One region of the Bradyrhizobium sp. GCM10028915 genome, then DNA from elsewhere that is predicted to be linked to it. Evidence: riboswitches for the same ligand, from Rfam matches in the RefSeq annotation. Region 1 holds a riboswitch; the other holds the start of a gene.
What was found. A riboswitch is a leader RNA that binds a small molecule or an ion and turns the genes downstream of it on or off. The one in region 1 is predicted to bind glycine.

Region 1 (3,409 bases):
GTCTCGTAACCCAGGAATTCGGTTGCGCCCAGCTTCTCACGCAGCGGGAACCAGATCGATTCGGAAGCCGCTTCGCCCGACCCCTTCCAGGACTCGCGCGCCTTGGCCTTCTGACGCTCCATCGCGTCGGTGAAGGAAGCCTGGTCGACGCTGATGCCGCGCGACTTCAGCGCGTCCTGCGTCAAATCGAGCGGGAAGCCGTAAGTGTCGTACAGCGTGAAGGCGACGTCGCCGTCGAACATGTCGCCCTTCTTCAAGGACGCGCTCTTCTCGTCGAGAATGGCGAGGCCGCGCGTCAGCGTCTTGCGGAAGCGGGTTTCTTCCAGCCGCAGCGTTTCCTCGATCAAATTTTCCGCGCGCATCAAATCCGGATAGGCCTGGCCCATCTCGCGCACCAGCGCCCAGACCAGCCGATGCATCAGCGGCTCTTGCGCACCGAGCAGCTGCGCATGGCGCATCGCGCGGCGCATGATCCGGCGCAGCACATAACCGCGGCCCTCGTTCGAGGGCAGCACGCCGTCGGCGACGAGGAAGGCCGACGAACGCAGATGGTCGGCGATGACGCGGAACGAGGCCACGGTCTTCTCGTCCGGTCCGCTTCCCAGAGCCGACGCCGTTGCGTCGATCAAATGACGGAACAGGTCGGTCTCGAACACGCTGTCGACGCCCTGCATGATGCAGGCCATGCGCTCCAGTCCCATGCCGGTGTCGATCGAGGGACGCGGCAGCGCCACGCGCTCCTCCTTCGTCACCTGCTCGTACTGCATGAAGACGAGATTCCAGAATTCGAGGAAGCGATCGCCATCCTCCTCAGGCGAGCCCGGAGGCCCGCCCCAGATGTGCTCGCCGCGATCGATGAAGATCTCCGAGCACGGCCCGCACGGGCCGGTGTCGCCCATCGCCCAGAAATTGTCCGAGGTCGGGATGCGGATGATGCGGTCCTCGGAGAAGCCCGCGATCTTCTTCCACAGCCCGGCCGCCTCGTCGTCGGTGTGGTAGACCGTGACGAGCAGCTTGTCTTTCTTGAGCCCGAATTCCTTCGTGATCAGCGTCCAGGCCAGCTCGATCGCGCGCTCCTTGAAATAGTCGCCGAAGGAGAAGTTGCCGAGCATCTCGAAGAAGGTGAGATGGCGCGCGGTGTAGCCGACATTGTCGAGGTCATTGTGCTTGCCGCCGGCGCGCACGCATTTCTGCGAGGTGGTGGCGCGCTGATAGGGCCGCTTCTCGACGCCGGTGAAGACGTTCTTGAACTGCACCATGCCGGCATTGGTGAACATCAACGTCGGATCGTTGCGCGGCACCAATGGCGAGGACGACACGATCTCGTGGCCGTTCTCGGCAAAGAAGTTCAGAAAGGTCGACCTGATCTCGTTGACGCCGCTCATGTTCATCCAATCGGGTGTGCTTGCACCCGCCTTCCAGCCACCCAAACCGCAAGTTTGGGCTGATATCTGCGGGCCAATGCGCTTTTAGACAAGGCCAGCTTCGCTGTCCAGAAACTGTGCAGAGAGATCAAGGCGTTGCCGCAGTCGCGTAATCCCGTTGGAAAGCCGCCGATGCCGCGTTGACAGGCTTGGCCGGCCTGTGGTCTTTACCCATCTGTATCGTACGGCCACGTCGGGAGAGACCGGCACTGGTGCCGGCGCCGAAGGAGCAACCGCCCCGGAAACTCTCAGGCAAAAGGACCGCGTGGCTTTGACAGCATCTGGAAAGAGGCGCCGACGGGTTTAGGTCCGGACAGCGTCCGCCGACGGGATAATACTCTCAGGCACAGCGACAGATGGGGCTTCGACTGGTGTCCACGGGAAATCGTTCCCGGGGAACCGCCGAGGGCCCCCCGATGCTTGCGCGTGACGACAAAGACTCCCTGAAACGCACCCCCCTTTACAACCTGCATGTCTCGCTCGGCGGCAAGATGGTGCCGTTCGCGGGCTATGACATGCCCGTGCAATATCCGGCCGGAGTCCTGAAGGAGCACCTTCATACCCGCAACGCAGCCGGCCTGTTCGACGTCTCCCACATGGGCCAGATCGCGCTCCGGCCGAAATCCGGCAAGGTCGAGGACGCCGCCCGCGCGCTGGAACGGCTGGTGCCGCAGGATATCATGGCGATCGCGCCTGGCCGGCAGCGCTACGCCCAGTTCACCAATGCCGAGGGCGGGATTCTGGATGATCTGATGGTCGCCAATTTCGGCGATCACCTCTTCCTGGTCGTCAACGCCGCCTGCAAGGCCGAGGACGAGGCGCATCTGCGCGCGAATCTCTCGGACGATTGCGTCATCGAGCAGCTGGCTGACCGCGCGCTGATCGCGCTGCAGGGGCCGAAGGGGGAATCGGCGCTGGCGAAATTATGTGCAGAGGCGCCCGCCATGAAATTCATGGATTCCGGCCCGCACAAGGTTGCCGGCCTCGACTGCTTCGTCTCGCGCTCCGGCTATACCGGCGAGGACGGCTTCGAGATTTCGGTTCCTGCCGGCGATGCCGAACGGCTCGCCAAGGCCCTGCTGGACAATCCTGACGTCATGCCGATCGGGCTCGGCGCCCGTGACAGCCTGCGGCTCGAGGCCGGGCTTTGTCTTTACGGCCACGACATCGACACCGCGACCACGCCGGTCGAGGCGGCACTGGAATGGTCGGTGCAGAAGAGCCGCCGCACCGGCGGCGCGCGTGGCGGGGGCTTCCCCGGCGCGGCAAAGATTCTCGCCCATTTCGACCATGGCGCATCCCGCCGCCGCGTCGGCCTGCGCACCGAGGGCCGCGCGCCGGTGCGCGAAGGCGCGCTGCTGTTTGCGGATGCGACCTCCGCCGAGCCGATCGGAAAGGTCACCTCGGGCGGTTTCGGCCCGAGCCTGAATGCGCCGGTCGCGATGGGCTATGTGCCCACCGCATCGAGCGCGATCGACACAAAACTCTTCGCCGAGGTGCGCGGCCAACGCCTGGCCGTGCAAATCGCCGCCATGCCCTTCGTGAAAAACACCTACAAACGCTGAGGACCGAGAAAATGACCACGACGCTCTACACCTCCGACCACGAATGGCTCGCGATCGACGGCGATGTCGCCACCGTCGGGATCACCGACTACGCGCAATCGCAGCTCGGCGACGTCGTGTTCGTCGAATTGCCCAAGCTCGGCCGCGTGCTGAAGAAGGCGGAAGCCGCCGCTGTCGTGGAATCGGTCAAGGCCGCATCGGACGTCTACGCGCCTGTTAGCGGTGAGGTGCTCGAGACCAACCCCGAGCTCGCGAGCGAGCCGGCGCTGGTGAACTCGGACGCGCAGGGCAATGCGTGGTTCTTCAAGATCAAGATGGCCGACAAGAGCGAGCTCGGCGGCCTCATGGATGAAGCGGCGTACAAGGCCCACACGGCGTGAAGATATGAGCCGAGCCGTCTCCCCATACTCACTGTCATGC
Region 2 (3,409 bases), on a different contig from region 1:
TCCAGACCTGCCGCTCGCGGGCAGTTCATACGATGCCGGCCGGCCCTCTTCGGGTGGTACGTATCGCGATAGGTCCGCGCAGAAAAGTAGAAGCGCTTGATTAGGCCCCATGGACATCAGCTCGAACAACAACGAAACCCTGTGCGTCGATCCGCCCCCCGCGTCGCTCGAAGGGTTTGCTAGTCTCTCGGTACCGCTTTATCGAGCTTCAACGATTGTTTTCCCAAACGCAGCGGCCTATCGCGCGCGTGCGACACGGTCGCCGGATGGCTATACCTATGGCCTCTCTGGAACTCCAACAACCCGGACGTTGGAGAACCAGCTGGCGGCAATTCATTCCGCAAGCCGATCTATCATCGTGCCGTCGGGGCAGTGCGCGATAACATCCGTTATGCTCGGCCTGGTGAACCATGGCGAGCACTTGTTGATCGCCGACAATGTCTATCCTCCGGTGAAGCTATTCGCGCGGACAATCCTTCAGTCCTTTGGAGTCGATACAGAGTACTTTGATCCGACTCGTCTCGCCGACCTCGACGCCAAGTTCCGACCTGGCGCAACCAAGCTAGTTTGGGTTGAGTCGCCGGGCTCAACCACGATGGAAATCTGCGATATCCCGGCCATCGCAGCGAGGTGCAGAAGATCTGGCGCGCTTCTGGGATGCGACAATACATGGGCGACTGGTTTGCTGTGTAGACCTCTAAGCCTGGGCGTGGATATCGTGGCCGAGGCGCTTACTAAATATGCAGGTGGTCACTCCGACCTACTTCTCGGTGCGATCATTCTTGATGATCTTGATCTGTATGCGCGTTTTCGGAGCACTTTGGGCGCTCTGGGGGTGGGCACATCCCCCGATGATTGCTCGCAGGCATTACGGGGCATCCAAACGATGGCTCTTCGGGTAAGGCACGCGGGCGCACTTGGCGAGCTATTCGCGCATCGCTTGGAAAAGTCAGGTCTTAAGGTCTTGCATCCATCTCTTCCTTCGTTCTCTGGGCATGCCTTATGGCAGCGTGACTTCGCAGGCTGCTCCGGTGTTTTTAGTCTTCTACTGCAGGGCGTCGATGTCGGCAAAGTTGACCGTGCTCTCGACCAGTTGAGGACGTTTGTCATCGGTGCTTCTTGGGGAGGTACGCGAAGCATTGTCGCCCCCATGACTGTCGCAGGCGAGCGGCAGGCAATGCCCTCGCAATTGCACCGAAGCTATATCCGATTGAGCCTTGGTCTGGAAAGCGCTGAAGAACTTTGGCGCGATCTTGAAAGAATGTCGGATGTTCTCTTGGGCTGATGTGCAACTGCACGTAACCCACGCTTAACGTTCGAGATATCGACGGGGCAATCTCAGGAACAGCGGGAGAGTTCGTTTCTGCTTCAAGGCTGAAACGGCGCCGACGGAGCAATCGCCCCGGAAACGCTTAGACGAAAGTACCGCTTTTCGTGGTTTAGCTCTGAAAAGCAGGACGGCAGTTCTGCGCCGATGGTGAAAGTCGTAGCCCTAGTGAGTGGGTGCGATGAAGCCCTTAGGCCAATGACAGAGCGGGGCAAATCACCCGCCGTGGGCGGGAAGTAACACCTATGACCACACCCGATACATTTTGCGTTTCCGTAATCGGCGCTGGAATTACCGGCATCACAACGGCCTATCACCTCGCCAGGCGTGGCTGCCGGGCGACAGTCTTCGGCCGCTAGCCCTTGCAGTCGAGCTTTTGGAGACGCGCATGTGAGCGATGCCTTACACGATGCCGGTGAAGTCGGACCGCAACGACGCGCGTAACATCGCGCAGCTGATGCGGCTAGCCTGATTACGGCCGGTGCACTGCAAGTTATCGACGCGCAGGAAGTGCGAGCCCTGCTGACGGCGCGCAAGCTGATGCAGAGCAAGCCGCTGGACGTTGAGAACAGCCTGCACGGAATCTTGCACGGCTTTGGTTCGCTCGGTTTCGATCTGGTCAGGATCGGACCGGAGGCTGGACCGCTATCGCAATAGCTTTATGCGGCCATGACGCCTGCGCTGCGGTGGAAACTTCCTTCACCAACGGTGGCCGGCTCTCTGCCTCGAACGCCGAGGTCTGGAAGAGCTGGTCCACGGTACTGAAGGACATCAAGTGGATGTTCACGGCGGGAGCCTTGCTTCTCGTCAATCCGACACCGTCTTGGCACAAGATGTCGTGGATGGCGCAATTCGCTACGTCCATCCGAAATACGAAGAGAACACAATCGCAACAGCACGCGAAGGGCGCGAACTCATCCCATGCGGATGGCGCAGGATGAAGAGATCACGGTCGAGTGTGAGAGAAAAGAAGAATCCTGCGCTTCCGTCACAGCAAGGCCGAGTTCGACCCGGCAGCTCGGGTTTCCGCACTGCTGGCCAGGGGTGGCCTCGAGCGCCGAGCGGTGACGCCTGAGGAGATTTGCGCGATCGAGCCGTCGCTCAGACCCATTCGCTCGCGGTTCTTGAGCGCCCGCCCGACCCGATCCACAACACGCTACCATCGCGCACCTGGCCAGGTTCGCTGTTCCAGATTGTGGACTTGGCGCAATTGTCGCACCGACAAGCTCTCGGCAGAGGTCCGAAATTTGAACGTCAGTGGCTCGACTATGCAAAACAGTAACAGGGAAGGACCAAGATGGCTCGAGCTTGCGTTTCTCCAAGGAGCGATACAGAGCGTTCTATGAAATCATCGCCGTCCAATACGATGCTGGTCAGGCGTGTCGATGTTAGAATAAAGACAATCGATGCGTAAGATTTCCGACAACCTGTGCCGGGCCGAACGCGCCAGTCTTTGTTCGTACTCACGTGCATCCCCGGCGCGCTAAAATGCATTACCAAAAGTCGCGAAGCGCTGCTTATTGACCGGGAGGTTCGCCTCCACAGTGCGGCCGAACTACGATAATATGAGTTTCGAAGACGCAAATTGCGGGACAGTAATTTTCAGGCCTTCGATCACATATAAGGCGCAGCGCCTTGCGATCAGTGCCCTCAAAATTGCTTACCTTGGCACGATACCTGCTCATATTCTCGTCAGAGCTCTTTCGCAGATCGCTTGTGTTTATCCAAGCGCCCCGTGGCGGAGCGAAGATGGGATGCGATTACTTAAATGAATGACGCTGGATCGAACTACTCCATAATTAAACTGCAAGTCACGCGGCTGAGGCCCACCGAGGAAATTGACATTGAACGAGCTAGGCTGCTGGCAAAGGCAATCAAGGAAGAGGGCAGGTGGACGGAGCCGATCTTAGTTGAACGCAGCCATTCTGTGATCATGGACGGTCACCATCGATGCTTCTGTGCGATCGGACTCTGTTTGGCCGTCGTTCCATGCGTCCTGCTTTCCTACGACGACCCCAATTTGGAAGTAACCTATTGGGCCGATGGGGCACCTGTTGATGCGGCGCGTATTATCAAGGCCGG

Region 2: it holds a riboswitch for glycine, as region 1 does, so the genes downstream of both, ACFQX9_RS17290 (FAD-dependent oxidoreductase) here and gcvT (glycine cleavage system aminomethyltransferase GcvT) in region 1, are expected to answer to the same signal.

What each region holds. Positions count from the first base shown of each region.
Region 1 covers NZ_JBHTFN010000024.1:208,855-212,263, forward strand. The annotation lists gene alaS (alanine--tRNA ligase) at 1-1,385, opposite strand, end outside; glycine riboswitch at 1,609-1,697, shown strand; gene gcvT (glycine cleavage system aminomethyltransferase GcvT) at 1,841-2,989, shown strand; gene gcvH (glycine cleavage system protein GcvH) at 3,001-3,369, shown strand.
Region 2 covers NZ_JBHTFN010000034.1:137,513-140,921, forward strand. The annotation lists gene ACFQX9_RS17285 (trans-sulfuration enzyme family protein) at 110-1,285, shown strand; glycine riboswitch at 1,339-1,438, shown strand; gene ACFQX9_RS17290 (FAD-dependent oxidoreductase) at 1,573-1,686, shown strand; gene ACFQX9_RS17295 (hypothetical protein) at 1,730-1,918, opposite strand; gene ACFQX9_RS17300 (ParB N-terminal domain-containing protein) at 3,096-3,409, shown strand, end outside.